DNA from 3 places in the Streptomyces sp. NPDC005898 genome. Region 3 is predicted to be linked to each of the others. Evidence: riboswitches for the same ligand, from Rfam matches in the RefSeq annotation. Region 3 holds a riboswitch; each other region holds the start of a gene.
The links. Region 3 has a riboswitch for thiamine pyrophosphate ahead of thiC (phosphomethylpyrimidine synthase ThiC). Riboswitches for the same ligand answer to the same signal wherever they lie in the genome.
Positions count from the first base shown of each region.

Region 1: another riboswitch for thiamine pyrophosphate. It lies ahead of thiO (glycine oxidase ThiO); the one in region 3 lies ahead of thiC (phosphomethylpyrimidine synthase ThiC).
Region 2: another riboswitch for thiamine pyrophosphate. It lies ahead of ABZ385_RS19825 (thiamine ABC transporter substrate-binding protein); the one in region 3 lies ahead of thiC (phosphomethylpyrimidine synthase ThiC).

Region 1 is NZ_JBEXWC010000007.1:149,658-159,648, reverse strand. Features, by position in the region: gene pknB (Stk1 family PASTA domain-containing Ser/Thr kinase) at 1-1,850, opposite strand, end outside; gene ABZ385_RS12570 (thiazole synthase) at 1,981-2,784, opposite strand; gene thiS (sulfur carrier protein ThiS) at 2,792-3,004, opposite strand; gene thiO (glycine oxidase ThiO) at 3,001-4,221, opposite strand; TPP riboswitch at 4,219-4,331, opposite strand; gene ABZ385_RS12555 (FAD-dependent oxidoreductase) at 4,462-5,697, shown strand; gene ABZ385_RS12550 (Rv2175c family DNA-binding protein) at 5,794-6,159, shown strand; gene thiE (thiamine phosphate synthase) at 6,236-6,889, shown strand; gene metF (methylenetetrahydrofolate reductase [NAD(P)H]) at 7,049-7,966, shown strand; gene ABZ385_RS12535 (hypothetical protein) at 8,019-8,867, shown strand; gene ABZ385_RS12530 (NAD(P)/FAD-dependent oxidoreductase) at 8,887-9,991, opposite strand, start outside.
Region 2 is NZ_JBEXWC010000014.1:37,996-47,986, forward strand. Features, by position in the region: partial or broken gene ABZ385_RS19815 (ABC transporter ATP-binding protein) at 1-481, opposite strand, end outside; gene ABZ385_RS19820 (iron ABC transporter permease) at 481-2,181, opposite strand; gene ABZ385_RS19825 (thiamine ABC transporter substrate-binding protein) at 2,157-3,236, opposite strand; TPP riboswitch at 3,315-3,431, opposite strand; gene rlmN (23S rRNA (adenine(2503)-C(2))-methyltransferase RlmN) at 3,487-4,593, opposite strand; gene ABZ385_RS19835 (phosphatidate cytidylyltransferase) at 4,682-5,728, opposite strand; gene frr (ribosome recycling factor) at 5,761-6,318, opposite strand; gene pyrH (UMP kinase) at 6,476-7,237, opposite strand; gene tsf (translation elongation factor Ts) at 7,437-8,273, opposite strand; gene rpsB (30S ribosomal protein S2) at 8,375-9,289, opposite strand; gene ABZ385_RS19860 (peptidoglycan DD-metalloendopeptidase family protein) at 9,649-9,991, shown strand, end outside.
Region 3 is NZ_JBEXWC010000002.1:473,227-483,217, reverse strand. Features, by position in the region: gene ABZ385_RS04950 (cyclophilin-like fold protein) at 1-139, shown strand, start outside; gene hisC (histidinol-phosphate transaminase) at 192-1,271, opposite strand; gene ABZ385_RS04940 (LacI family DNA-binding transcriptional regulator) at 1,701-2,822, shown strand; gene ABZ385_RS04935 (metallophosphoesterase) at 3,052-4,140, shown strand; gene ABZ385_RS04930 (hypothetical protein) at 4,321-5,214, shown strand; gene thiC (phosphomethylpyrimidine synthase ThiC) at 5,274-7,109, opposite strand; TPP riboswitch at 7,102-7,257, opposite strand; gene ABZ385_RS04920 (YibE/F family protein) at 7,503-8,912, shown strand; gene ABZ385_RS04915 (SsgA family sporulation/cell division regulator) at 8,982-9,419, opposite strand; gene ABZ385_RS04910 (IclR family transcriptional regulator C-terminal domain-containing protein) at 9,523-9,991, opposite strand, start outside.

The DNA of each region.
Region 1 (9,991 bases), on a different contig from region 3:
CCGCGGTCCTTGTCCACGTCGAAGCCCGCGTCCTCCAGCGCGTCCACGGCGTCGTCCACGCTCATCCCGGTCACATCCGGGACCTCGACCATCGGCGGGCCCTTGGAGAGGACCAGCGTGACGGTGTCGCCCTCGGCGAGCTGCCTGTCCGCCCCGGGGGACTGCTCGACGACGGCGCCCTTGTCCTCGTCGGAGTGCTTCCGGTTCGGATCGATCTTCACCTTGAGCCCGGCGTCCTCCAGCTCCGAGGTGGCGTCGGCCTCGGAGTCACCCGTCACGTCGGGCACCTGGACCGCGCGGCCCTTGCTGACCACCAGGGCGACGGCCGAGTCCGCCTTGCGGGTGAAGCCCGCCCTCGGGTCCGTGCTGATCACGGAGCCCTTCTCGACGCTGTCGCTGAAGCCCTTGGTGACCATGCCGGGGGCGAGACCGGAGTTCTTCAGCTCCTGCTTCGCCCTGGCCAGCGGGATGTCCTTGACGTCCGGCACCTTCACCTTCTCCGGGCCGCGCGAGACGGTCAGCGTCACCTGGTCGTTCTGCCGGATGCGGTCGCCCGCCTCGGGGTCGCTGTCCATGACCGTGCCGCGCTTGTCCGTGTCGCTGTAGGCGCGCTTGACCTCCTTCACCTCCAGACCGGCGTCCGCCAGACGCTTCCTGGCCTGCGCCTCGGTCTTCGCCAGGACCGGTGGGACCTCCGTGAACTGCCCGGAGTTGATGTACCAGACCCCGGCGCCCAGACCGAGGGCCAGCAGCACCGCGGCGACCACCGCCAGCGTGCGGCGGCGCGGATCGAGGCGGCGGCGCCCCGGCCGGACGGGCGCGGCGGGCGCGGCCGGCGGGGTCGGCAGGACACTCGTGCGGTTCAGCGGGTCCTGCCCGGCGCCGCCCTCGGCGGGCAGCGGCGGCCGGCCGGAGCGGGCCGCGCGCGGGATGACGCTGGTGCGGTCCTCGGCGTTGTCGTGCTCCGTCGTGTGCGCCTGCGGCGGCACCGCGTCGAGCTGCTCCTCGCTCAGGGCGGCCCGGGCCTCCCGGAGCCGGGCGAGGAGCGCCACCGCGTCGTACGGGCGGGCGTCGGGGGTGCGGGCCGTGGCGTGGGCCACCAGCCCGTCGAGTTCGGGGGCGAGCCCGGGCACGGCCGCCGACGGGGGCGGCACGTCCTCGTTGAGGTGCTGGTAGAGCACCTGGGCGGGGGAGTCCCCGGAGTGCGGCTTGGCGCCGGTCAGCATCTCGTAGAGCACGACGCCGCACGCGTACACGTCCACACGCGTGTCGGACGTGCCGTGCTCGATCTGCTCGGGGGCGAGGTAGGAGACGGTGCCAAGGACGGTGCCCGTGGTGTTCGTGACGGTGTCCACCGCGCGGACGAGCCCGAAGTCGGCGACCTTGACCCGGCCGTCGTCCCCTATCAGGACGTTCTCCGGCTTCATGTCGCGGTGCACGAACCCGGCGCGGTGCGCGGCGCCGAGGGCGGCGAGGACCGGCTCCAGGATGTCGAGCGCGGCCCGCGGCTGGAGCGCGCCGCGCTCGCGCAGGACGTCGCGCAGGGTGCAGCCCGCGATGTACTCCATCGCCAGATAGACGTACGACCCGTCGGTGCCCTGGTCGAAGACGCCCACCACGTTCGGATGCGAGAGGCGGGCGACCGATTTGGCCTCGCGGATGAAACGGTCCACGAAGGAGGCGTCGGCCGCCAGCGCGGGGTGCATCACCTTGAGCGCGAGCACGCGGTCGAGGCGGGTGTCCACGGCCCGGTAGACCGTGGCCATCCCGCCCACCGCGATGCGCCCCTCGATCCGGTAACGGCTGTCGAGCAGCTGCCCGACGAGGGGGTCCTGAAGGGTCGTGTCCACGCAGGGGAGTCTACGAGCCGCCACCGACACCTCGTCCCGGCCGGTCCTGCCCGCGGCCGGACTGCAGCCGAGCTGTGACGGGCGCCGGGCCCCCGGCGGGCAGCCGTGAGCGCCCAGAGCCCCGCCCTTCTCAGGGCGTCCCGAACGCCGGCCGCTCCGGATCGAGCCTGGCCATGCCCTCCGCGGGAGAGGACGCCTCCGCGAAGTGCCGCCGGGGAATCCGCCCGGCCCGGTGGGCGAGGCGCCCCGCCTCGACGCCGTGCCGCATGGCCTCCGCCATCAGGACCGGCTCCTGCGCCCGCGTCACCGCCGAGGCGAGCATCACGCCCGCGCACCCCAGCTCCATCGCGAGCGTGGCGTCGGACGCCGTGCCCGCGCCCGCGTCCAGGATCACCGGCACGCGCGCGTGCTCCACGATCAGCTGGAAGTTGTGCGGATTGCGGATGCCGAGCCCCGAGCCGATGGGCGAGCCGAGCGGCATGATCGCCGCGCAGCCCACGTCCTGGAGCTTGCGGGCGAGCACCGGGTCGTCGTTCGTGTACGGCAGGACCGTGAAACCGTCGTCGACCAGAATCTCGGCGGCGTCCAGCAGCTCGATCGGGTCGGGCAGCAGCGTCCGCTCGTCCGCGATGACCTCCAGCTTCACCAGGTCCGTGCCGAGCGCCTCGCGCGCGAGGCGGGCGGTCAGGACGGCCTCACCGGCGGTGTAGCAGCCCGCCGTGTTCGGCAGGACGCGGATGCCGAGCCGGTCGAGCACGGAGAGCACCGAGCCCTGCACGCCCGGGTCGAGGCGGCGCATCGCGACGGTGGTCAGCTCGGTGCCGGACGCGACCAGGGACCGTTCCAGGACGTCGAGGCTGGGCGCCCCGCCCGTACCCATGATCAGGCGCGAGGAGAGGGTGAGCCCGCCGAGGACGAAAGGGTCGTCTGCCATGGTCGGATCAGCCTCCCTGGACGGCGGTGAGCACTTCGACGCGGTCGCCGGCGACGAGTGCCGTGCCGGTCCACCGCGCGCGCGGGACGACGGTCTCGTTGAGGGCGGCGGCGACACCGGAGGGCGCCGCGGTGAGCGTGGCGACGAGGACGTCGAGCGTGGTGCCCGGGGCCACTTCGCGCGCCTCCCCATTGACGGAGACGGAAATGTTCGTACTCATGCGGGTTGCTCCGTGAACGACTGCGTAGGGGGGACGGGGGAGGGCCCGGTGAAGCGCCGCGGGGTGAACGGGCGCGCCTCGTCGGGCAGTTCCCCGGTGGTCAGGGCGTGCGCCATGACGTCGCCCGTCACGGGCGTCAGCAGCACGCCGTTGCGGTAGTGCCCGGTGGCCAGCAGCAGGCCGGGCAGCCGGGTCGGGCCGAGCAGCGGCGCGTTGTCGGGGGAGGCCGGGCGCAGGCCTGCGCGGGTCTCGGTCAGCGGCAGCTCCGTGATGCCGGGCACGAGTTCGTGGGCGTCCCGCAGGAGTTCGTAGACGCCGCCCGCCGTGACCGTGGTGTCCCAGCCCAGTTCCTCGCTGGTGGCGCCGACGACCAGCTCGCCGTTCTCGCGCGGCACGAGGTAGAGGTGGCTGCCGCGCACGACCGCGCGCACGGTGCGGCTCAGGAACGGCGCGTACGGCTTCGGCACACTCAGCCGCAGCACCTGCCCCTTCACCGGCCGCACGGGCGGCAGCACGTCGTCCGGCACGCCCGCCAGGCGCCCGCTGAGACTGCCCGCCGCCAGCACCACCTGCCCCGCGTGCAGCTCGGTGCCGTCCCCGAGGAGCACTCCCCGGGCCCGCTCGCCCGCGACCGACAGCCGCTCGGCCCACGCGCGGTGCAGGGCGACGCCCGCCCGCTCGCAGGCCACCAGGAGCGCCGCCGCGAGCCGGCGCGGGTCGACCTGGTGGTCGCCGTCGACGCGCAGCCCGCCCCGCACGCCCGGGGCCAGCATCGGCTCCAAGCGGCGGCACTCGCGGCCGCTCAGCCACTCCGAATCCAGGCCGGAACGGCTCTGGAGGGCGTGCAGCTCGCGCAGATGGGCCCGGTCGTCGGCGTCGAGCGCGACCGCGAGCGTGCCGCACGCGCGATGGCCGACGTCGCGGCCGCTCGCCTCGGTCAGTTCGGCGACGAAGTCCGGATAGCGGCGCGCGGAGGCGAGGTTGAGCCCCAGCAGGGTCTGCTCGCCGTGGTGCAGTTCGGTGACGGCGGCCAGCATGCCGGCCGCGACCCGCGCGGCGCCGCCGCCCGGTTCGGGGTCCACGACGGCGACCGAGAGGCCGCGCTGCGCGGCCCGCCAGGCCGTGACCAGGCCGATGATGCCGCCCCCCACGACGAGGACGTCCGTCGGGCCCGTGGATCGCGCCGGCGGCGCGTGTGCCGATGTACGTGGCTGCATGGGCGTCCAGCCCCTCCCTTCGCCGGCATGACCCGGATCAGGTTCGTACGGTCGGAGGCCGTCCAGCCTCCCTCTCAGCCCGGTGCGTCCGGGCTCCCGCGAGTGCTCTGCGCCGACCACCCTAGCCCGTCGCCCGGTGAGGCAGTAGGGGAGCTGTCCGGGCATGGACGGTGACGTTGTGTCAGAGATCTCCTTACCGGCCTCTGAGGACAGCCCCGCCCGCCGCCCTACAGTGATCGGGTGAGCGAGCAGCAGAGGCAGAGCGGGCAGCAGGGGCAGGCCGGGCGGCGCGTCGTCATCGTCGGCGCCGGAATGGCCGGGGTGCAGACCGCCGTGGCCCTGCGCGAGCAGGGTTTCGCCGGCACGGTCACCCTCATCGGGGCGGAGCCGCACCAGCCCTACGACAGGCCGCCGCTGTCCAAGGCGGTGCTGCTCGGCAAGGCGGAGGGCTCCGCGTTCGACATCGACTTCGAGGCCCTCGGCATCGACCTCACCCTGGGCCGCGAGGTCACCGGGGTGCGCCCCGCCGACCACGTGCTGGACACCGCCGAAGGACCGGTCGGCTACGACGTCCTGGTCCTCGCCACGGGCGCCGAACCGATCCGGCTGCCGGGCACCGAAGGCGTCCCCGGCGTCCACCTGCTGCGCACCCTGGACGACGCCGAGCGGCTGCGGCCGGTCCTCGCCGCGCAGCACGACATCGTGGTCGTGGGGGCCGGCTGGATCGGCGCGGAGTTCGCGACGGCCGCGCGCGAGGCGGGCTGCGCCGTCACCGTGGTCGAGGCCGCGGGGCGGCCGCTGGCCGGAGCGCTGCCGGAAGAGGTCGCCGCCCGCATGGCGGGCTGGTACGCGGACTCCGGAGCCGCTCTGCGCACCCACGCGCGCGTGGAGCGCGTCGAGCCCGGCGCGGTGCTCCTCTCCGACGGGACCCGGCTGCCCGCCGGCGCCGTCGTCGTCGGCATCGGTGCGCGCCCCGCGACGGGCTGGCTGGCCGGCTCCGGCATCGAGCTGGGCGCCCACCGGGAGGTCGTGGCCGACGACCACCTGCGCGCCTCGGCGCCCGACGTGTACGCGGTCGGCGACTGCGCCTCCTTCCCCTCCGCCAGGTACGGCGAGCGCCTGCTCGTCCACCACTGGGACAACGCCCTCCAGGGCCCGCGCGCCGTGGCGGCCGACATCATCGGCGACACCCCGACGGCGTACGACCCGGTGCCCTACTTCTGGTCGGAGCAGTTCGGCCGTTTCGTGCAGTACGCGGGCCACCACACGGCGACCGACGAGCTGGTGTGGCGCGGCGACCCGACGGGGGTGGCCTGGTCGGTGTGCTGGCTCAGGAGCGGCGCCCTTGCGGCGGTCCTCGCGGTGGGTCGCCCCAGGGACCTGGCCCAGGGCCGCAAGCTGATCGAGGCGGGCACCCACCTGGACCCGGTCCTGGCGGCCGACCCGTCGGTGCCGCTGAAGAAGGCGGCACTGTAGGAAGAAGGCGGCGCTTCAGGAAGAAGGCGGGGCTGCGGGACGCCACCGGGGAGAGCCAGGCACGCCCGGGCCCCCGGCCAGAGATACGCTGGGGCGGTGACCGAGATTGACTCAAAGACCGACGCGCTCGTCCCCGCCTGGCTCCACCTCCCCGACATCGCCGAAATGCTCGACGTCGAGGTGACGCGCGTACGCCAGCTGGTCAAGGAAGGCCAGCTGATCGCCGTACGCCGTGGTGAGAACCGCACGCTCCAGGTGCCGGCCGCCTTCATCGACGGCGACAAGGTCGTCAAGGGCCTCGTCGGCACTCTGACGCTGCTGCGGGACGACGGCTTCTCCGACGAAGAGATGCTGGAGTGGCTCTTCACCCCCGACCCCTCCCTGCCCGGCACCCCCGCGCAGGCCCTGAGCGAGAATCGCGGCACGGAGGTGAAGCGCCGCGCCCAGGCGCTCGCCGTCTGACCGAACACACCGCTTCGGGTGCGGGCCGCGTTCGCGCGCGGCCCGCGTCGCCCATCCACACCGGGGGGATCTCTCCATGGCCGCCGACCACCCGCGCGCCCAGCTCGCCGACGCCCGTCTCTACCTGTGCGTGGACGCCCGCAGGCGCCAGGGCGACCTCCCCGAGTTCCTCGACGCCGTCCTCGCGGGCGGCGTCGACATCGTGCAGCTGCGCGACAAGGGCATGGAGGCCGGCGAGGAGCTGGCGCACCTGGAGGTCTTCGCCGACGCCGCACGGCGGCACGGCAAGCTCCTCGCGGTCAACGACCGGGCGGACGTCGCGCACGCCATCGGCGCCGACGTCCTCCACCTCGGCCAGGGCGACCTGCCGGTCCCCGCCGCCCGCGCCATCCTCGGCCGGGACGTGGCTATCGGCCGCTCCACGCACGCCGAGTCCGAGGCCGCCGCGGCCGCCGCCCAGGAGGGCGTGGACTACTTCTGCACGGGCCCCTGCTGGCCCACCCCCACCAAGCCGGGCCGCCACGCCCCCGGCCTGGACCTGGTCCGGTACACGGCCTCCCTCGGCACGGACCGCCCCTGGTTCGCCATCGGCGGCATCGACGCGGGCAATCTCGACCAGGTCCTCGAAGCGGGCGCGCGCCGCGTGGTCGTCGTACGGGCGATCACCGAGGCCGACGACCCCGGCGCGGCCGCAGCGGACTTCGCGAAGCGGCTGCGTACGGCCGGCTGAGCCGTGGCGCGGACGTGGTGCTGCCGTGGCGCGGACATGGCGCTGCCGTGGTGTGACCGGGGCGCGGCCGTGTCCGGTCCGTGGACAAGACCCCCGACAAATGCCCTGAAATCGCCAGGTCCGGTTGGGGGACCGCCGGGGCCTGGCTAACCTGCCCATATGGCCCTAGGCACAGCTTCCACCAGGACGGACCGCGCGCGCACCGTGCGCGACATGCTCGCGACCGGCAAGACGACGTACTCGTTCGAGTTCTCCGCGCCGAAGACCCCGAAGGGCGAGCGGAATCTGTGGAACGCGCTGCGCCGGGTCGAGGCGGTCGCCCCCGACTTCGTCTCCGTGACCTATGGAGCGGGCGGTTCGACCCGGACCGGCACGGTCAAGGAGACCCAGCAGATCGTCGCCGACACCACGCTGACGCCCGTCGCACACCTGACCGCGGTCGACCACTCCGTGGCGGAGCTGCGCAACATCATCGGGCAGTACGCCGACGCCGGCATCCGGAACATGCTCGCGGTCCGCGGCGACCCGCCGGGCGACCCGCTCGGTGAGTGGATCGCGCACCCCAAGGGCCTCACCTACGCCTCGGAACTGGTCGAACTCATCAAGGAGTCCGGCGACTTCTGCGTGGGCGTCGCCGCCTTCCCCGCCATGCACCCGCGCTCGCCCGACTGGGAGTCCGACACCCGCCACTTCATCGACAAGTGCCGGGCCGGCGCGGACTACGCCATCACGCAGATGTTCTTCGACCCCGAGGAGTACCTGCGGCTGCGCGACCGCGTCGAGGCGGCGGGCTGCGCGACGCCGATCATCCCCGAGATGATGCCGGTCACCAACGTCCGCCAGCTCGACCGGCTGCCCCAGCTCAGCAACGCCGTGGTCCCGGACAGGCTGAAAGAGCGGATCCTCGCGGCCAAAGACGATCCCGCCGCTGTACGCTCCATTGGCATCGAGTTCGCGACGGAGTTCTGCGCGCGGTTGCTGGCCGAAGGCGTGCCGGGATTGCACTTCATCACGCTCAACAACTCCACGGCGACGCTGGAAATCTACGAGAATCTGGGCCTGCACGAACAGGCCTGAACGGCAGTACCCCCGTACCCACGGGCGGCGGCCGTAGGGGAGTGGGGCGTACATGGGCTGGACGGTCCTCTACATCGCGTTCGGATTCGTCGCGCTGTGGCTGCTCGGCGAGGTGTTGTTGCAGTACAAGGCCAGGCTGCGCTGGCGCCTGCTGGCCTTCGTGGGCTTCCTGGGCGTCGTCGTCGGCGTGGTGCTCTCCTCGGTCCTGGTCATCGCGGCCGGCGCCATCGCCTTCGCCGTCGGCCAGACGTACGTGACGCTGTCGTTCCGCCGCGGCTTCTCCACCGGCTGGGCGCTCGGCGGCAAACCAGGCCTGAGCAAGCGCCGCAAGAAGCCGTCCCGGCCCGCCGCGGACGTGCGGGAACCGGCGCTCCAGGTGTCCGACCTGGAGTACGAGCAGGTCCCGCCGCCTCCCGCGCACGACCCGGCGGTCCACGAACCGCAGCCCCTGCCCGACGACACCGGGCAGTACGGCGTCTACAGCGACACGCCGTACGCCCCGCCCGCCGCTCCGCAGGCTGCCGGTAACGACTTCGACGCCGCGCCCTTCCCCGGCTACGACCAGCAGCACTACGGCTACGACGAGACCGGGCACCAGCAGTACGCCGCGTACTCCGACCCGTACGTCGGCACCCAGACCTACGACGCGGGACAGAGCTACGCCGGCTACGGCGACCAGCAGAGTTACGCCCCGTACGGCGGCGACACCTACGGCGGGCCCGGCGAGGTCTACGACGACACCCCGCCCGGCGGCGTCTGGGTGCCGCACCAGCGCTCCACCGAGGGGCAGTACGGCGGCGAACTCCCGGCGGAGCAGCCCTACCCGCCCCAGGACGGACACGCCGAGGGCCACGACGGCCACGACAACTCGGGCTACAACGAGCAGCAGTACCGCTACTGACCCCCTGCGGAGGTCAGGGTCACTGCGAGCCCCGGAAGTCCGGGCCCTCGACGATCAGCCCCGCGACCAGCGCGCCCGACATGCCGGCGTGGGGCAGGCCACCGCCCGGGTGCGACCAGCCGCCGACCGCGAAGAGGCCCGGCAGTCGGGTGCTGTTGGACGGGTGCAGGAGCCGTCCGCCGGCCGCCGCGAGCGCCGGGGCGGGGACCGCGCCGCCGTCGGCTCCGGTGGCCTCGGCGATGTCGGCCGGGGTGTGCGTCCCGTGCCACAGGAGGCGTTCGCGCAGCCCCGGGAGGACGGACTCGGCCCGGGAGATCACCCGCTCCACGTCGGCCGGGCCCACCTCCAGGCGCGCGGGCACCGTCACCGTCAGCGTCACCGCCTCGTGCGCGCCGTCGGGCGTCAGGCTCGGGTCGTCGGGGCGCAGCACCGTCACGGTGGGGGAGGCGGGCAGGCCCGGCCGCTCCCCGAAGAGGCGCTCCAGCTCGTCCTGCCGGTCGCGGGAGTGCAGCACCGTCCGGTGCGGGGCGCCCTCGGGGCGGGCGCCCGACAGGGCCAGCAGGACCGTCAGGCGGCTGGGCAGCCCGGCGCGCGCGGGGACGTCGTCCCGCGCCCGTATCTCCACACCGGAGAGCATCCCGTCCAGCACGGTGGGTGCCACACCGGCCACCACGAAGTCGGCGTCGGCCGTCGAGCCGTCGGCCAGCTCCACACCCGCCGCCCGGCCGTCCTTCTCGACGATCCGGACCACCGCCGTGTCGAACACGAACTCCACCCGGCGGGCCAGACACCGCTCGTACACCGCCGTGGCCAGGGCGCGCAGGCCGCCCCGCACCGACCAGGTGCCGAAGGTCTGCTCCAGGTACGGCAGGACGGCCGCGCTCGCCGGGGTCGACCGGGGATCGAGGCCCTGCGCGAGGGCGAACTGCTCCAGGAGCGCCAACAGCCGGGCGTCGCCGCCCAGCTCCAGCTCGCCGATCTCGCTGAGGGTGCCCGCGCGGCGCTCACGGCGCAGCAGGCGCTTGTGGGGCACGGCGGGGTACGGCTCGCGGGCGCCGAGCACCTGCCAGTTCGGGTACAGGGGCTCTTCCAGGAGAGGGCGGCGGGTGCGGTCCCACGTCTCC
Region 2 (9,991 bases), on a different contig from region 3:
GCGGCTCGTCCAGCATCAGCAGCCGGGGCCGGGGGGCCAGGGCGCGCGCGAGCGCGACCCGCTGCTGCTCGCCGCCGGAGAGCGAGGCGACCGCGCGCCGCTGCGCCTTCGGCAGCCCGACGAGTTCGAGCAACTCGGCGACCCGGTCGGCCTGTTCGGAGCGCGAGGCGCCGCGCATCCGCAGCCCGAAGGCGACATTGCCCGCCACGTCGCGCTGCGGGAAGAGCTGGTGGTCCTGGAACATGAGGCCGACGCCCCGCTTGTGTGCCGGCACCCCGCGCTGGTCGCGGCCGGCCAGCTCGACCCGCCCGGCGTCGAGCGCCTGGAGCCCCGCCACCACCCGCAGCAGCGTCGACTTGCCGCTGCCGCTCGGCCCGAGCACACAGACGATCTCGTGCTCGGCGACCTCAAGGTCCACGGCGTCGAGCGCGGCCCGCGCCCCGAAGCGGACACTCGCCCCGGCAAGTCTCAGCAGGGTCATCAGAACTCTCCGGAGGTACGGTCGGCCCGCAGGCGTTCCAGGAGCAGCAGGGACACCGCGCACACCACCATCAAAAGGGTCGACAGGGCCATCGCCTGCCCGTAGTTGAGGTCACCGGCGCGGCCGAGCAGCCGGGCCACGGCGACCGGCAGCGTCGGGTTGTCGGGCCGCGCGATGAACACGGTCGCCCCGAACTCGCCGAGCGAGACGGCGAACGCGAACCCGGCGGCGATCAGCAGCGCCCGCCGCACCATCGGCAGGTCCACCTCCCGCCAGGCCCGCAGCGGCGAGGCCCCGAGGACGGCCGCCGCCTCGCGCAGCCGCCCGTCGACCGCGCGCAGGACGGGCAGCATGGTGCGCACGACGAAGGGCACGCCGACCAGGGCCTGGGCGAGCGGCACCAGGATCCAGGTGGCCCGCAGATCGAGCGGCGGCTCGTCCAGCGTGATCAGGAACCCGAAGCCGACGGTCACCGCCGACACCCCGAGCGGCAGCATGAGCAGCGCGTCGAAGCCGCGTACGAGGCGGCCCGCGCGCCGGGTGAGCGCGGCCGCGGCGAGCCCGCCGACGACGACCGCGATGGCGGTGGCCACGATCGCGTACTGGAGGGAGTTCCAGATCGCCTCGATCGGCGGCACGAGGAAGGCGCCGCCCTCCGCCGAGGTCAGCTCCGCGTAGTACGTCACGCCGAAGCCGTCGGGTCCGTCGAAGGACCGCTGGACGAGCACGCCGAGCGGCAGCAGGATCAGCAGGGCGATCGTCGCCATGACCGAGGCGAGCAGCGTCCACTGGCCGGCGCCGCGCGGGCGGCGCGCGGCGGCCGAGGCGTCGACCAGCTTCAGCACGCTCTCGCGCCGCCGTGCCGTCCACGCGTGGACCGCCAGGATCAGCCCGACCGCGGCGAACTGCACGAGGGTCAGGACGGCGGCCGTCGGCAGGTCGAGGAGCTGGGCGGTCTGGCGGTAGATCTCCACTTCGAGCGTGGAGTACGCGGGTCCGCCGAGGATCTGCACGACGCCGAAGGAGGTGAAGGTGAAGAGGAAAACCATCAGCGCGGCGGCGGCCACCGCCGGGCCGAGCGCGGGCAGTGTCACGGTCCGCCAGGCCGTCCAGCGCGAGGCGCCGAGCATCCGCGCGGCCTCCTCCTGGCGCGGATCGAGCTGCGACCAGAGCCCGCCGACCGTGCGGACGACGACCGCGTAGTTGAAGAACACGTGGGCGAGCAGGATCGCCCACACGGTGGTGTCCAGGCGTACGCCCCACAGCTCGTCGAAGAGCCCGCCGCGCCCGATCAGCGCGAGGAAGGCGGTGCCGACGACGACCGTCGGCAGCACGAACGGCACCGTCACGACGGCCCGCAGCGTCCGCTTGCCCGGGAAGTCGAAGCGCGCGAAGACGTACGCGCCGGGGAGCGCGATCAGCAGCGTGAGCGCGGTCGACGCGAGCGCCTGCCAGGTGGTGAACCACAGCACGTGCCGGACGTCGGACTGTCCCAGCACGTCCGCGATCCGCCCGAGGCGCCAGGCGCCGTCGACGCGCAGGCCGCGCGCGACGATCGCGGTGACCGGATAGGCGAAGAAGAGCGCGAAGAACGCGACGGGCACGGCCAGCAGACCGAGCCGCGTCGCGCTCCCCCGGCCGAGGCCCGCCCGGGAGGCCCGGGAGCGGGACTTCGTCACTTCAGTACGAGCGAGGTCCACGACTTGATCCACGGCTCGCGGTTGTCGGCGATCTTCTTCGGATCCATGGTCGCGGGCTTGTCGACGCGCGCGCCGTGCTCGGTGAACAGCTCGGGCAGCTTCGTGCCCTCGCGCACCGGGTTGACGAACATGTTCAGCGGCATGTCCTCCTGGAACTCCTTGCCCACGAGGAAGTCCAGGAGCGCCTTGCCGCCCTTGGTGTTCCCGGCATTGGCGAGCAGGCCCGCGTACTCGACCTGGCGGAAGCACGTGCCGGTCGCGACGCCGGTCGGGGCGTGCTTCGGCCGCGGCTTGCCGTAGAGCACCTCGACGGGCGGCGAGGAGGCGTAGGAGACGACGAGCGGCCGCTCGCCGCCCGCCTTCCTGCCGCCGGCGGAGCCGGAGAACTCCTCGTTGTAGGCCTGCTCCCAGCCGTCGACGACCTTGACGCCGTTGGCCTTGAGCTTCTTCCAGTAGCCTTGCCAGCCGTCGTCGCCGTACTCGGCGGCGGTGCCGAGCAGGAAGCCGAGGCCGGGCGAGGAGGTCGAGGCGTTCTCGGTGACCAGCAGGTCCTTGTAGGCGGGCCTGGTCAGGTCCGCGAAGGACTTCGGCGGCGCCAGCTTCTTGTCGGCGAAGTACTTCTTGTCGTAGTTCACGCAGATGTCGCCGCTGTCGACGGGCGTGACCCGGTGCTCGGCCTCGTCGACCCGGAACTCCGGCCTGATCGCGCCCGAGCCCTTGGCCTCGTACGACTGGAAGAGGCCGTGGTCGAGCGCCCGCGACAGAAGGGTGTTGTCGACGCCGAAGAAGACGTCGCCCTGCGGGTTGTCCTTGGAGAGGATCGCCTTGTTCACGGCGGCGCCCGCGTCGCCGTCCTTGAGGACCTTGACCCGGTACCCGGAGCGCTTCTCGAAGTCCTTCAGTACGTCCTTGGAGACGTTGAAGGAGTCGTGGCTGACGAGGGTGACGGTCTTGGAGTCGGCCTCGTCGGAGCCGTCCCCGGAGCCGCAGGCCGAGAGGGCGCCGAGCCCGAGGCCCACCGCGACGGCGACGGACGTGATCTTCTTGGTGCTCACTTGGATGTCCTCCTGGGTGTCCAGGAAGAGACGCGGCCCTGCCCGCGGGCCCAGGGGCACACGGGCAGGGCGCAACAGCTTGAGTCGTGCCCGAACTTCCTACCCAGAATGACCTGGGCGAGGTTCAGAGGGTCTGCGGCCCACCTGTCCAAGGTGCCGCACTCTCAGCGCTGTGGCGCTCCCCTGTCGGAATATGCAGATGTGATGACGACCGTACGCGACCGTGTGTGCGAGGCGTACGCCCGTCAGACTACCTCTCGGCCGCGGCGAGCTGGCCGCACGCCCCGTCGATCTCCTGGCCGCGGGTGTCCCGGATGGTCACCGGCACCCCGTGGGCCGCGATGGCCTCCACGAACGCCTTCTCGTCCTCGGGCCGCGAGGCCGTCCACTTCGAGCCCGGCGTGGGGTTCAGCGGGATGAGGTTCACGTGGACCGGCTTGCCCTTGAGCAGCCGGCCGAGCCGGTCACCGCGCCACCCCTGGTCGTTGATGTCGCGGATCAGCGCGTACTCGATGGACAGGCGGCGGCCGGACTTGGCGGCGTACTCCCAGCCCGCGTCGAGCACCTCCCGCACCTTCCACCGCGTGTTGACGGGGACGAGCGTGTCGCGCAGGTCGTCGTCCGGGGCGTGCAGCGAGATGGCGAGGCGGCACTTGAAGCCCTCGTCGGAGAACCGGTGGATGGCGGGCACGAGCCCCACCGTCGACACCGTGATGCCGCGCTGCGAGAGGCCGAGCCCGTCGGGCTCGGGGTCGGTGAGGCGGCGGATGGCGCCCGTCACGCGGTTGTAGTTGGCCAGTGGCTCGCCCATGCCCATGAAGACGATGTTGGACAGCCGCGCGGGCCCGCCGGGGATCTCGCCGTCCCGCAGGGCGCGCATGCCGTCCACGATCTGGTGCACGATCTCGCCCGTCGACAGGTTCCGGTCGAGGCCGGCCTGGCCGGTGGCGCAGAACGGGCAGTTCATGCCGCACCCGGCCTGGGAGCTGATGCACATGGTCACCCGGTCGGGGTAGCGCATGAGCACCGACTCGACCAGCGTGCCGTCGAAGAGGCGCCACAGCGTCTTGCGCGTGGTGTCGTCGTCGCAGCTGATGTGCCGCACCACGGACATCAGGTCGGGCAGCAGCGCTTCCCGGAGCTTGTCGCGCGCGCCGGCGGGGATGTCGGTCCACTCGGCCGGGTCGTGGGCGTAGCGCGCGAAGTAGTGCTGCGAGAGCTGCTTGGCGCGGAACGGCTTCTCGCCGATGGCGGCGACGGCTTCTTTGCGCTCGGCGGGCGTGAGGTCGGCGAGGTGCCGCGGCGGCTTCTTGGCTCCGCGGGGCGCGACGAAGGTGAGTTCTCCGGGTACAGGCATGGTTCTTCCAGTGTCGCAGACATGTGGCAAGGGGCCCGCCGCCCTGTGGACAACGAGCCCCATACGCACATCCGCGCAGGTCAGACGGTCAGCCAGACCCCACGAAGATCACCAGCAGGAGCCAGACGACCGGGGCCGTCGGCAGCAGGGAGTCCAGGCGGTCCATGATGCCGCCGTGGCCCGGCAGCAGCGTGCCCATGTCCTTGATGCCGAGGTCCCGCTTGATCATCGACTCGCCGAGGTCGCCGAGCGTGGCGCTCGCCGCGACCGCGAGGCCGACCAGCAGCCCCTGCCACCAGGTCCCGTCGTCGATCAGGAACTCCATGCACAGCGCGCCCGCGGCCATCGCGAACGCGACGGCGCCGAACAGGCCCTCGCGGGTCTTGCCGGGGCTGATGCGCGGCGCCAGCTTGTGCTTGCCGAAGCGCCAGCCGATGGCGTACGCGCCCGTGTCGCTGACCACGGTCAGCAGCAGGAACGTCAGCACCCGGCGCGGCCCGTCGTCGGCGGTGAGCATCAGTGCCACGAACGTCGCGAGGAAGGGGACGTAGAAGGTCGCGAAGACCCCCGCCGTGACGTCCTTCAGATAGCCCTCGGGGGGCTCGGTCATCCGCCAGACGAGTACCGCGAGCGCGGTGAGCGCCATCGCCACCCAGGCGCCCTCGGGACCCCGGACGTACCCGGCGACGACCATCGCCGCGCCACCGACCGCGAGCGGCACCAGCGGCGCCTTGATGCCCTTGCGCTCGTCGAGCCGGGAGGTCAGCTCCCACAGGCCGACCACGACGGCGACCGCTATGACGCCGATGAAGACGGCCTTCACGATGAACAGCGACGCGATGATCACCGCGCCGAGTCCCACACCGACTCCTATGGCCGCGCCGAGGTCACGGCCCGCGCTCTTCTTCTGCGAAGGCCGCGGCGCTGCCGGGACGGGCTGGGGTGCGCTGGGCATGGGCTCCTGCGGGGGCGCGGGGGTGTCGGGCACGACGGGCATCGGCTGCGTCACGGACGGAAGCAGCGCGTCCTGCGCATCGTACGCGGGACCTGCCGGGGGTGCCCCCCGACCAGACCCCTGGTCGGGCGGCACCCAGTACCCGGCTGTGGGCCGCGCCCCCCAGGAAGAGTCGTTCACGGATCGGTTTCCTGATTCCTCGGACCGGGCCTTCAGACTTCGAGCAGCTCGGTTTCCTTGTGCTTGAGCAGCTCGTCCACCTGGGTGACGTACTTGGCGGTGGTGTCGTCGAGGTCCTTCTCGGCGCGACGGCCCTCGTCCTCGCCGATGTCGCCGTCCTTGACCGCCTTGTCGATGGCTTCCTTGGCCTTGCGGCGGATGGAGCGGATCGAGATCTTGGAGTCCTCGGCCTTGGTCTTGGCGACCTTGATGAACTCCTTGCGACGGTCCTGCGTCAGCTCGGGGAACGTCACCCGGATGATGTTGCCGTCGTTGCTCGGGTTGACGCCGAGGTCGGAGTCGCGGATCGCCTGCTCGATGTTGCGCAGCGCGCTCTTGTCGAACGGGGTCACCACGGCCATCCGCGGCTCGGGCACCGAGAACGAGGCCAGCTGGTTGATCGGCGTCAGCGCGCCGTAGTAGTCCGCCACGATCTTGTTGAACATCGCCGGGTGCGCACGGCCGGTGCGGATCGCGGCGAAGTCCTCCTTGGCGACCACGACGGCCTTCTCCATCTTCTCCTCGGCCTCGAGGAGGGTCTCTTCGATCACCACTTGCTCCTGCGTGTCTTGAGTAGGCCCGGCTAGCACGGGGCGGCCGGCTGCGTCGCGTGTCTTTCCTGCACGGTGTCCGACCGGCAGGGCTTTGTCCATCCCTCTCAAGTGACGTCTCGCGTCCGTCCCTTGAGCCGGGCTCAGGTCCGCGGGGTCAGGCCCGGCTTCCCTTGTCGCCCACGAGAGTGCCGATCTTCTCACCCTTGACGGCCCGGGCGATATTGCCTTCGGAGAGCAGCTCGAAGACGAGGATGGGCAGCTTGTTGTCCCGGCACAGCGTGATCGCGGTCATGTCGGCGACCTTGAGGTCCCGGGTGATGACCTCGCCGTAGCCGAGCGCGTCGAACTTCACCGCGTCGGGGTTGGTCTTGGGGTCGGAGTCGTAGACCCCGTCCACGCCGTTCTTGCCCATGAGCAGCGCCTCGGCGTCGATCTCCAGGGCGCGCTGGGCGGCGGTGGTGTCGGTGGAGAAGTACGGCATGCCCATGCCGGCGCCGAAGATGACCACGCGGCCCTTCTCCAGGTGCCGCACGGCGCGCAGCGGGATGTACGGCTCCGCGACCTGCCCCATGGTGATGGCGGTCTGGACGCGGCTGTCGATGCCCTCCTTCTCCAGGAAGTCCTGGAGGGCGAGGCAGTTCATGACCGTGCCGAGCATGCCCATGTAGTCCGAGCGGGCCCGGTCCATGCCGCGCTGCTGGAGCTCGGCGCCGCGGAAGAAGTTTCCGCCGCCGATGACGATGGCGATCTGGGCGCCGTCGCGGACCACGGCCGCGATCTCGCGCGCGATGGCGTGCACCACGTCGGGATCGACCCCGAGGCCGCCTCCGCCGGCGAACGCCTCGCCGGAGAGCTTCAGCAGGAAGCGTCCGGCGCCTTTGTCGTCGTCACTCTTCGAGTCGGCCTTGGTGGTCATGGTGTTCTCGCTTCTCTTACTTGACACACATACGAAGAAGGCCACCGCCGGTGGGGTGTCGTTCGCATCCCATGCTCGGCAGTGGCCTCCTCGTCAGATCCTGCGGTCGTACATCGCGTACGGGTTCCCTGTGCGGGGCTCCCCACGCGGGCGACCGCTGTCGACCCTAGCGGGGTCTACCGTCGATCGCGGTACGGACTCAGATGCCGACCTTGATGCGCGAGAAGCGCTTCAGGGTGACACCGGCCTCGGCGAGAACCTTCTCGACCGACTTCTTGTTGTCCAGCGCGTACGGCTGGCCGAGGAGGGTGGCCTCCTTGAAGAAGCCGTTGACGCGACCCTCGACGATCTTGGGGAGGGCGGCCTCGGGCTTGCCCTCGGCGCGGGTGGTCTCCTCGGCGACGCGGCGCTCGGACTCGACGACCTCGGCCGGCACGTCCTCCTTGGAGAGGTACTTCGGCGCGAAGGCGGCGATGTGCTGCGCGATGCCCTTGGCGACGTCGGCGTCGGCCTTGTCCAGCTCGACGAGGACACCGATCTGCGGGGGCAGGTCGGGCATCGTGCGGTGCATGTACGCGGCCACGTAGGCGCCGGAGAACTGCGCGAAGCGGTCCAGGACGATCTTCTCGCCGAGGTTGGCGTTGGCCTCGTCGACGTACGCCTGGACGGTCTTGCCGGCCTCGATCTCGGAGGCGAGCAGCGCCTCGAGGTCGGCCGGGGACGTCTTGGCGATGTGGGCGGCGAGGTTGTTCGCCACGGCCTGGAACTTCTCGCCCTTGGCGACGAAGTCCGTCTCGCACTTCAGCTCGACGATGACACCGGAGGTGTTGTCGTCGGCGATGAGGGAGACGACGGCGCCGTTCTCGGCGGAGCGGCCCTCGCGCTTGGCGACGCCCTTCTGGCCCTTGATGCGGAGCGCCTCGACGGCCTTGTCGACGTTGCCCTCGGCCTCGTCGAGCGCCTTCTTGCAGTCCATCATGCCGGCGCCCGTGAGCTCACGGAGCTTCTTGACGTCAGCGGCGGTGTAGTTCGCCATGATCGAAATTCTCTCTCGAAGTCTTGAAAGATCTACGGAGGTCCACGGGTGAACGGCGGGGGCCGATCGGGCCCCCGCCGTCAACTGCCGAACCTGTGAGGTCAGGCCTGCTCGGCGTCCGCGGCCGGCGCCTCGGCGGCGGGGGCGTCAGCGGCGGGCGCCTCGGCGGCCGGAGCCTCGGCGGCGTCCTCGGCCGGCTTGTCCTCGGCCTTGGGGGCCTCGGCGTCGTCGGCCTTCTTCTCGCCCTCGAGCAGGTCGCGCTCCCACTCGGCGAGCGGCTCGCCGGCGGCCTTCTCGCCCGGCTTCGAGTCACCGGTGGCGACACCGGAACGGGAGATGAGGCCCTCGGCGACGGCGTCGGCGATCACCCGGGTGAGCAGCGTGACGGAGCGGATCGCGTCGTCGTTGCCGGGGATCTTGTAGTCGACCTCGTCGGGGTCGCAGTTGGTGTCGAGGATGGCGACGACCGGGATGTTGAGCTTCCGGGCCTCACCGACCGCGATGTGCTCCTTCTTGGTGTCCACGATCCAGACGGCGCTGGGCACCTTGGACATCTCGCGGATACCACCGAGGGTCTTCTCCAGCTTGGCCTTCTCGCGCGAGAGCACGAGAAGCTCCTTCTTGGTGAGACCGGAGGCGGCGACGTCCTCGAAGTCGATCTGCTCGAGCTCCTTGAGGCGCTGCAGACGCTTGTAGACGGTCGAGAAGTTGGTGAGCATGCCGCCCAGCCAGCGCTGGTTGACGTAGGGCATGCCGACGCGGGTGGCCTGCTCGGCGATGGCCTCCTGCGCCTGCTTCTTCGTGCCGACGAACATGACCGTGCCGCCGTGGGCGACGGTCTCCTTGACGAACTCGTAGGCGCGGTCGATGTACGACAGCGACTGGAGCAGGTCGATGATGTAGATGCCGTTGCGCTCCGTGAAGATGAAGCGCTTCATCTTCGGGTTCCAACGACGGGTCTGGTGACCGAAGTGGACGCCGCTTTCCAGCAGCTCCCGCATCGTGACGACGGCCATGGCCGTTCTCCTTGAGATTCTCGGTTGTGCCGCGTGTGCCGGACGGCACTCGCGCCTGACGCCCGCTGTGCGCCTTGCCACTAGGGACCGAGGGGCGCTGACACCGGCTTGTGATGGCCTGATGTCGGGGCGTGCGAAGTCGACCCGGTGACCCGGATCGCCAAAGGAAGTGTACGGGACCCGCGGGGCCCCGGGTGACGCCGCTGCCCGTGACCTGGCGACGGAGCCGCACGACGCCGTGACCCCATCGGGCGGCGCCCATCCCCGAAAGGGTGACGCCACTGTCCACAACCGGCCGGTGGTCCACAGATCCGGTCCATGATCCCCACGGGCCCGCCGGGACGCGGGACCGTTCTCGCATGCGCCTGGAACTGCTGCTGACGACGCTGGCCGCGCTGCTGGCGACCGCCCTGCCCTTGCCGCCGAGCCCGCCACCGGCCCCACCCGGGACGCTCCCGGTGACCCGGCCGGTGGCCACGACGTGGCCGGTGGCCGCCCGCGTGGGCACCCACCCGGCGGTCGTACGGGCCTGGGAGCCGCCCTTAACCGCGTACGGCAGGGGACACCGGGGCGTGGACCTGGCGGCGTCCCCCGGCGATCCGGTCCGCGCGGTGGCGCCCGGCCGGATCTCGTTCGCGGGGCGGGTGGCGGGCCGGGGCGTGGTCTCGGTGGAGCTGGACGGCACCGGGGACCCTCCGCTGC
Region 3 (9,991 bases):
CCCCACGCCGATCTCGCGAGGCGACGAGTGCCGCCTCGCGAGCCCGTGCAACGTCCTCGGCCGGATCGAGCAGGACCCGCGCCTCCTGGCGACCGTGCGCGACGGCGACCCGATCCGCGTCGAACTCCTCACCGCCTGAGGGCGGCCCCTCGCGGAGCGCCTCCACTAGAGCTCCTCGCGGAGCGCCTCCGCTAGAGCTCCTTGCGGAACGCCTCCGCCGCCGCGAGGAAGACGTCGTTGGCCTCGGTCTCGCCGATCGTGGCCCGCATGCCCTCGCCCACGAACGGCCGCACCACGACGCCGGCCCGCTCGCACGCCGCCGCGAAGTCGGCCGTACGGTCCCCGAGCCGCAGCCACACGAAGTTCGCCTGCGTCTCGGGCACCGTCCAGCCCTGGCCGCGCAGCGTCTCGACCACGCGCGTGCGCTCGGCGACCAGCGCGCCGACCCGGCCCATCAGCTCGTCCTCGGCGCGCAGCGACGCCACCGCCGCGTCCTGCGCCAGCTGGCTCACGCCGAAGGGCACCGCCGTCTTGCGCAGGGCGGCGGCCACCGGCTCATGGGCGACCGCGAAGCCGACCCGCAGGCCCGCGAGGCCGTACGCCTTGGAGAACGTCCGCAGGACGCAGACGTTGGGGCGGTCACGGTAGATCTCGATGCCGTCCGGCACCTCGGGGTCGCGGATGAACTCGCGGTACGCCTCGTCCAGCACGACCAGCACATCACTGGGCACCCGGTCCAGGAACCGCTCCAGCTCCGCCCTGCGGACCACGGTGCCGGTGGGGTTGTTGGGGTTGCAGACGAAGATGAGGCGGGTGCGCTCGGTGATGGCGTCGGCCATCGCGTCCAGGTCGTGCACCTCGCCCTCGGTGAGCGGCACCCGCACCGACGTCGCGCCGCTGACCTGCGTGATGATCGGATACGCCTCGAAGGACCGCCACGCGTAGATGACCTCGTCGCCCGGGCCGGACGTGGCCTGGAGCAGCTGCTGGGCCACGCCCACCGAGCCGGTGCCGGTGGCGATGTGCGCGGCGGGCACCCCGAAGCGGTCGGCCAGCTCACTCATCAGGCCCGTGCACGCCATGTCGGGGTAGCGGTTGAAGGAACCGGCCGCCGCGAGCGCGCTCTCCAGGACGCCGGGGAGCGGCGGGTAGGGGTTCTCGTTGGAGGACAGCTTGTAGGCCGCCGGGCCGCCGGCCGCGGCGGGCTTGCCCGGCTTGTAGGTGGGGATCCCCTCCAGCTCGGCGCGCAGCCTCGGGCTCGTCTCGCTCACCGCAGTCCTCCTCGTACCAGTACCGGAACAGTTCGAAGGTTCGAAAGTTCGTATCTCGAAGGTTCGAATACTGCTCACCTTATGAGGATTCGGCGCCGGTGCGAATGGCCTCCGGAGATCCATCCGCGACCGGTAGGTCGGCCGGGCGCGGCGAAGACGCGTGGCGAGCAGGGGGCGCCCCGTGCTCCCCCGTGCGCCGGTGGCTCGCTCCGTGGCGCGCGTCACCCGTGAAGGTGAGTTGAGACCTCTTCGAGACCTACCGCATCCGCCGGGCCCTCGCGCGACGATCAGCGGCAGCCACTGCCTGGGACCTCAACGCCCTTGTTTTCCATGGTCATTGACCGGTCAAAGCCATGCAGAAACGTGCCTGTCAACGAGTGCATATGCACCCGCGCTACCCGCCCCGATGAGCCCTACTATCGGCTCGCCATGACAGCAGCAGGGAAGCACCAGGTGAGCCGAGCGGAGACCGCGCGCCGGGGCAACCGGCACAACCGAGCGGGCATCAGAGACGTGGCCGCCGCAGCCGGTGTCTCCATCACGACGGTCTCCGACGCCCTCAACGGCAAGGGGCGGCTGCCCGACGCCACCCGACGCCACGTCCGAGAAGTCGCCGAGCGCCTGGGCTACCGCCCTTCCGCGGCGGCCCGAACCCTCCGTACCGGCAAGTCCGGCCTCATCGGCCTGACCGTGACGACGTACGGGGATGAACCTTTCACCTTCACCGAGTTCGCCTACTTCGCGGAGATGGCCAGAGCCGCCACCTCCGCCGCGCTCGCCCGGGGTTATGCCCTGGTGATCCTCCCGGCGACCTCGCGCCGCAGCCCGGTCGACGTGTGGTCCAACGTCGCGCTCGACGGGACCGTCGTCATCGACCCCTCCGACCACGATCCGGTGGTCAGCGAGCTGGTCAGACAGGGCCTCCCCGTGGTCTCCGACGGCCGTCCCGCGGGCTCGCTGCCCGTCACCGCCTGGGTCGACAACGACCACGAGGCCGCCGTCCTGGAGATCCTCGACCACCTCGCGGCCGCGGGCGCCCGCCGCATCGGCCTGCTCACCGGCACCACGACGGACACCTACACCCACCTGTCCACGACCGCGTATCTGCGCTGGTGCGAGCGCGTCGGACAGGACCCGGTCTACGAGTCCTACCCCGCGCACGACCCGTGTGCGGGCGCCGTCGCCGCCGACCGGCTGCTCGCCCGGCCCGACCGCCCCGACGCCGTCTACGGCCTCTTCGACCCCAACGGCACCGACCTGCTCGCCGCCGCCCGGCGCTACGGCCTGCGCGTCCCCGACGACCTGCTGCTCGTCTGCTGCAGCGAGTCCACGGTCTACGCCACCACGGAACCGCCCATCACCACGCTCTCGCTCAAGCCCCGGCGCATCGGCACGGCCGTCGTACAGCTCCTGATCGACGCCATCGAGGGCATCGACTCGGGCCGGCCGGTCGAGCAGGTGATACCGACCGAACTGATCGTCCGCACCTCGTCCGAGCGGCGTCCACCGCGCACCACGGTCAGCCCGCCCCGCTCCTCGGGCTCCGGCTGACCGCCACGAAGCCGGGCAGAGGAGTGCCACCCACGCGCGACGAGCGGGGAAACCTCTGCCCAATTCGGGAGAAATCATCGGTGAACCGGTGTCAGGGACCGATTCACCACCCCTGGTGCACCACACAGCGGGAGCCGCATTCCTATGATGGGCGGACGACACCGCGGGCCGCTGCGACCAGGCAGTCCGTTCTCGGTGCAGATGCGGCGCAATGGTGGTGGAGGGGTCGATGACTCAGGGGGCCGGTCAGGGACCCGATGTGCGGACGGCGACGCTGCGCGACTTCCGCGTACCGGCGTACGTCCATGAGACGACCGGTCCCGCCGAGGTGAGCCCCGCGCCCCCGGGCCCCGGGCCGGCACCGGCCCCGGCTCCGGGGGAGGTGCCGGACGACGGTTACACCCCGACCCAGCGCGACCTGCCGGTCATCGGCCGCCGCGGTGACACGGTCCAGGTGCAGGTCATGCCGGATCCCCCGCAGCCGAGGCCCGGCGACCAGCACGGCCCGCTGTTCGTCGTGGGCGACGTGCACGGCTATCTGGACGAGCTCCTCGCGGCCCTCCAGGAACAGGGCCTCATCGACGCCGAGGGCAACTGGGCGGCGGGCAACGCGCGCCTGTGGTTCCTCGGCGACTTCACCGACCGCGGGCCCGACGGCATCGGCGTCATCGACCTCGTGATGCGCCTGTCCGCCGAGGCGGCCGCCGCCGGCGGCTACTGCAAGGCCCTCATGGGCAACCACGAGCTGCTCCTGCTCGGCGCCAAGCGCTTCGGCGACACCCCCGTCAACTCCGGCGCGGGCACCGCCACCTTCCAGGCCGCCTGGCTGCTCAACGGCGGCCAGAAGACCGACATGGAGCGCCTGGAGGACCACCACCTGCAGTGGATGGCCCGGCTGGACGCGATGGAGGAGGCCGACGGTCACCTCCTGGTGCACTCCGACACGACCGCCTATCTGGATTACGGCGACTCGATCGAGGCGGTGAACGACACCATCCGCGAGACCCTCACGCGCAACGACGCCGACGAGTGCTGGGACCTCTTCCGCAAGTTCACCAAGCGCTTCGCCTTCCGCGACGAGTCCGGCCCGGCGGCCGTGCGCGAGCTCCTGGACATGTACGGCGGCACCCGCATCGTCCATGGTCACAGCCCCATCCCCTACCTCCTCGGGGACGTCGGCTCCGAGGACGAGTCGGACGGCGGCGGCCCGGTCATCGAGGGCCCGCACGTCTACGCCGACGGCCTGGCCATCGCCATGGACGGCGGAGTGACCATGGCCGGAAAACTACTGGTCTGCCAACTCCCCCTGGGAATCTGAGCGTTCCCCGGGCAGGCGTCCCTTTACCGGACCGCGTCGCCCAGGGGGGAGAATTCTGGAAACCCCCTGTCAACGCGTGCCGTCACGGCTCTACCATCGGCTTATCCGTAGCAGGCTCCCCTCCGTTTCTGCCCGACGGCTCGTAGCCATGCGAGCCTTAGCCCTACGGAGCATCGGGGGATGCACATGAACAGCGCTCCACACCTGCTCAATGAGGACCGCCCCGAGTACGAGCGGATCCTCGACGAGGCGCTGCGCACCGCACCTGACCGTCCTGAACTCGCCGCAGTGGGCCGGCGGCTCAACACCGAACAACTGCGCACCATGGCCCTGAACGCGACAGCGCTGATCACGGCCGCCGCCGCGGCCGAGTACGCGCATTACGTGAAGGTTCGCGAGGAGGCGCGCGCACCTCGACCGTCCTCCACCTCGATCCGCGAAGGGAGCGGACACAGCGCCGCGGAGTCCGGCTCCGGCGGCATGGGCCTCGCCACCACGATGGGCGAGATCACCGAACCGGCGGCCACGGCGGGAGCCGGCGCGACCGCCGTCGTCGCGGTCCTCGCGCCCGTCCTCGCGGGGGCGGCCGCCGCGATCTTCCTGCTCGTCGGCTACATCCTGAAGATGCTCAACCCCGAGCCCGCCTTCGCGGACACCATGCTCACCGCGGGATGGGTGTTCGGCGCGCTGACGGCCGTGGGCATCCTGATCGCCGCGGTCGGTCTCCTCCTGACAGCCCTGCGCAACGGCTCCACCTCCCTGCAGGCGGGCCCGCACGGCGAGCTGCACGAGGAGGTGGCCCGGGCCAGACAGGCCTGGAGCGTGGCGCTCCTGGAACAGGGCCTCGTGCCGTTCCTGCGGGCGGCCCTGGCGGATCCCGGGGCGGCGCCCGCCGCCCGCACGCCCTCACAGGTCCCCGGCGACCGGTCCGGCGGCCGCATGCCCCAACTCGGCTACCACCGCCCGGGCTTCAGCAGCCCGGACGGCGGCGGGGCGCCGGGGTCACGACCGAGCTACTCCAGCCCGGACTTCTCCAGCCCGGACTTCGGCGGGCCCGATCACAAGCCGGAGTAGGCCGGGGAGTCCGCAGAGCCGATCCGGCGCTCTGCGGACACCCCGTCCGTGGGGCGCGCTCAGTCGGCGATCGGCAGATAGACCCGGTTGCCCGCCGCGGCGAACTCCTTGGACTTCTGCTCCATGCCCGCCTCGATGTCGTCCTGCTCCAGGTCACCGCCGTGCCGGCGGCGGATGTCCTGGGAGATCTTCATCGAGCAGAACTTCGGCCCGCACATCGAGCAGAAGTGCGCCGTCTTCGCGGGCTCGGCCGGCAGCGTCTCGTCGTGGAACTCCCGCGCCGTGACCGGGTCCAGGGCGAGATTGAACTGATCCTCCCAGCGGAACTCGAAGCGCGCGTCCGAGAGCGCGTCGTCCCAGGCCTGCGCGCCCGGGTGCCCCTTGGCGAGGTCCGCCGCGTGCGCCGCGATCTTGTACGTGATGACGCCGGTCTTCACGTCGTCGCGGTTGGGCAGTCCCAGGTGCTCCTTGGGCGTGACGTAGCAGAGCATGGCCGTGCCCCACCAGCCGATCATCGCGGCCCCGATGCCGGAGGTGATGTGGTCGTAGGCGGGCGCGATGTCGGTGGTCAGCGGGCCGAGCGTGTAGAACGGCGCCTCCTCGCAGATCTCCTGCTGGAGGTCGATGTTCTCCTTGATCTTGTGCATCGGGACGTGCCCGGGGCCCTCGATCATCGTCTGCACGTTGTGCCGCTTGGCGATCGTGTTGAGTTCGCCGAGCGTGCGCAGCTCCGCGAACTGCGCCTCGTCATTGGCGTCCGCGATGGAACCGGGCCGCAGACCGTCGCCGAGCGAGTACGTCACGTCGTACGCGGCGAGGATCTCGCACAGCTCCTCGAAGTGCTCGTAGAGGAAGCTCTCCTTGTGGTGCGCGAGGCACCAGGCGGCCATGATCGAACCGCCGCGCGAGACGATGCCGGTCTTGCGGCGCGCGGTCAGCGGCACATACGGCAGGCGCACGCCCGCGTGCACCGTCATGTAGTCCACGCCCTGCTCGGCCTGTTCGATGACCGTGTCCTTGTAGATCTCCCAGGTCAGCTCCTCGGCCTTGCCGTCGACCTTCTCCAGGGCCTGGTAGAGCGGCACGGTGCCGATGGGCACGGGGGAGTTGCGCAGCACCCACTCGCGGGTGGTGTGGATGTTGCGGCCGGTGGAGAGGTCCATGACCGTGTCGGCGCCCCACTGGGTCGCCCAGGTCATCTTGTCCACCTCCTCCTCGATGGAGGAGGTGACCGCGGAGTTGCCGATGTTGGCGTTCACCTTCACCAGGAACTTCTTGCCGATGATCATCGGCTCGATCTCCGGGTGGTTGACGTTGGCCGGGATCACGGCACGGCCCGCCGCGACCTCCTCCCGCACGATCTCGGGGTCCATGTTCTCGCGGATCCCGATGAACTCCATCTCGGGCGTGATCTCCCCGCGCCGGGCGTACGCGAGCTGCGTCACCGCCTGACCCGGGCGGCCGCGACGCGGCTGGCGGGGGCGGCCGGGGAAGACCGCGTCGAGGTTCCGCAGCCCGCCGCGGGGCGAGGTGTGCTTGATGCCGTCGTCCTCGGGGCGGAGCGGACGGCCCACGTACTCCTCGGTGTCGCCGCGGGCGATGATCCAGTTCTCCCGCAGCGGGGGCAGCCCGCGACGGACGTCGGTCTCGGCCGACGGGTCGGTGTACGGCCCCGACGTGTCGTACAACGTGACGGCCTTGCCGTTGGTGAGGTGCACCTGGCGGACCGGCACCCGCAGGTCGGGGCGCGAGCCCTCGACGTACGCCTTGTGCCAGCCGATGGACTTCCCGGCCTCGTCGCGCTGGTTCCAGACCTGGTCCTGGCCCTTGTCCTGGGCCTGGTCCTGACTCTGGTCCCGCGTCGAGGCAGGCGTGCGTGCGTCCGATGTGGTCATGAGACCTACTCCCTACGCCGGCATTACCCGGTAACAGGTTCGGCGGTCGACGCAGCGGATCCCGTACGGCTCGTGCACATCTCGTGCCGCTTCGTACGGAGGTCAGCGCCCTCTCAGCCCGGTGCTCCGAGCTCCCGCGATTGCAAAGGTGGCTCCACGCTAGCGTCATGTCGGCCGCGCTGAACAGAGGGCCCCCTCCGTTCTTGCGATGATCGGGCCGTGACCACCACACCCCCGCCGCCGCCTCCCCACTCCCGACCGCCCCACTCGGGCCCGCCGGACCCCGGCCCCGGCCCCGGGCACGCACGCGGCCAAGGTCACGGGTCGGCACACGGGCCCGGGCACGCCCTTGGGCGCGAACCGGTGCCCGGACCCGCGCCCACACCCGGGCACGTGCAGGGCGGCGAGCCGGGCAAGGGGCACGGCGGGCACGACGGCGGGCACGGGCACGGCGGCGGGCACGGAGGGCATGGGCACGGCGGCGGGCACGGGCACGGCGGGCACTCGCACAGCCACGGCCCGGCCGCGCCCGTCTCCCAGCATCTGCGCAAGGTCATCGCCGCGGTGCTGATTCCCTTCGCCGCCGCGGTCGTCGTCGGGCTCGTCGTGCTCTGGCCGGGTGGTACGCCCTCGCACGAGCGGACGGGAGTCGGCTTCGACCGGCAGACGCAGTCGGCGAAGGTCACCAAGGTGCGGGAGCTGCCCTGCAAGGACCTCAACCCCTCGCAGACCCCGCCCAACGGCGACACCTCCACCGCCGAGGGCCAGTCCGCCCAGTCCCGTGCGAGCGGCACCTGCAAGAAGGCGCTGATCGAGGTCTCCGCCGGCAAGGACAAGGGCCGCACGTTCACCGAGATCATCCAGCCGGACTCGGCCCGCCAACTGCACCAGGGCCAAGAGGTGGTGGTCGCCTACGAGCCCAAGGCGCCCGAGGGGCTCCAGTACTCGGTCACCGATGTGAACCGCAAGATGCCCATGGCGCTGCTCGCCGGCATCTTCGCGCTGGCGGTCGTCGTGGTCGGCCGGTTGCGCGGCGCGATGGCCCTGGTCGCACTCGCCGTCAGCTTCCTGGTCCTCACCTTCTTCATCCTGCCGGCCATCCTCCAGGGCTCGAACCCGCTGGTCGTGGCCGTGATCGGGGCGAGCGCCATCATGCTGGTCGCGCTCTATCTCTGCCACGGGCTCACGGCCCGTACGTCCGTCGCGGTGCTCGGTACGCTCATCTCGCTCCTCCTGATCGGCCTGTTGGGCTCCCTGTTCATCGGCTGGGCCGCGCTGACCGGCAACACGGACGACAACACCGGTCTCATCCACGGCCTCTACCCGTCCATCGACATGAGCGGCCTGCTGCTCGCGGGCGTCATCATCGGCTCCCTCGGCGTCCTCGACGACGTGACGGTCACCCAGACCTCGGCGGTCTGGGAACTGCACCAGGCCAACCCGGCCATGGGCTGGCGCGGCCTCTACCGCGCGGGCATCCGTATCGGCCGCGACCACATCGCGTCCGTCGTCAACACCCTCGTCCTCGCCTACGCGGGTGCCGCGCTTCCCCTGCTGCTGCTCTTCTCGATCGCGCAGTCCAGCGTGGGCACGGTCGCCAACAGCGAGTTGGTCGCCGAGGAGATCGTGCGCACCCTGATCGGCTCCATCGGCCTGGTCGCCTCGGTGCCGGTGACGACCGCGCTGGCCGCCCTGGTCGTCTCCGCCGACCGCTCGTCCGGCCCCCTCATCCCGGCCCCGGCCACCGGTACGCCGGCCCCACGCTCCTCCCGAGGCGGAAAGGGACGCCGCCGCAAGGCCTGACGCCGGCAAATGCACCAATCTGCCATGCGTATCGACCCGTTGGCTTGTTAGCCCGTTGGCCGCCGGCGGTCAGCCCGCGTTCTGCTCCTCCGCCAGGATCCGGTCGAGCGCCTCGTCGAGGTGCGCCTCGAAGTCGGCGAGGGCTCGCTCCTGCCCGATCGGCACCAGCTTGTCCGTGCGGTCCAGGAAGGCGAGCAGCGGTGGGATCCCCACCCGGAACAGCGCCTGGTCCTCGCCGACCTGAAGCCTGATCAGGGCCTCGTCCAGCGTCTCGGGATCGGTGGGTTCGATGCGCACGTCCCCCACCCCGCACGGCTTGACCACCCCGTCGATCAGCAGCTCCCGCCCGAAGGCCCAGGTCACCGGGGCGTCGCCGGGCAGGTGGAAGGTCAGCCGCACGGCATAAGGATCTTCGGTCTCATAGCGCAACTCCACGGGGATACGAAACGACAGCTCCTCGGAAACAAGGAAGCTCATCATGACTTCTGCCTGAACCGACTCGTCCATTGCGCTCTACCCCGTCACATAGCCCTCGAGTGGCCAGGAACCCACTTCCTGACGCTCCTGGCATCTTGCTGAACGTACACACCTGATCACAAGGAGTGAGTTTTCAGATGCTGATAGAGAAGGCGAGTGTCCCTAGCAGCTTCCCGATCTCCCGCTGCAATCTCTCCGCGGCGGGCATCAGACGGGCCGCCTGGGTGGCGGGCACGGAGATGGCCAGGGTCGCCGCCGTGTTCCCCGCCAGGATCGGAACGGCGGCACAGACCGTCCCGAGCGCGTACTCCTGGCGCTCCACGACCGGACGCATGCGCTCCATGGCATCGAGCCGACGCAGGAACGTGCGGTCGTCCCGGACCGAGTACCGCGTGATCGACCGCACCGGATAGCGGTGGAGGTGGTCCTGCCGCGCCTCTGCGTCCAGTTGGGACAGGAGGCACTGGCCGATGGCGTGGGCATGGCCCGTCTCGCGGAAGTCGGCCCACTCCTCGACGGCCGGATTACCCGGGGTGTCGGAGACCGCGACGACCTCGATCTCGCCCTCCCGGTACACGGCGAAGTACACCGGCACTCCGATG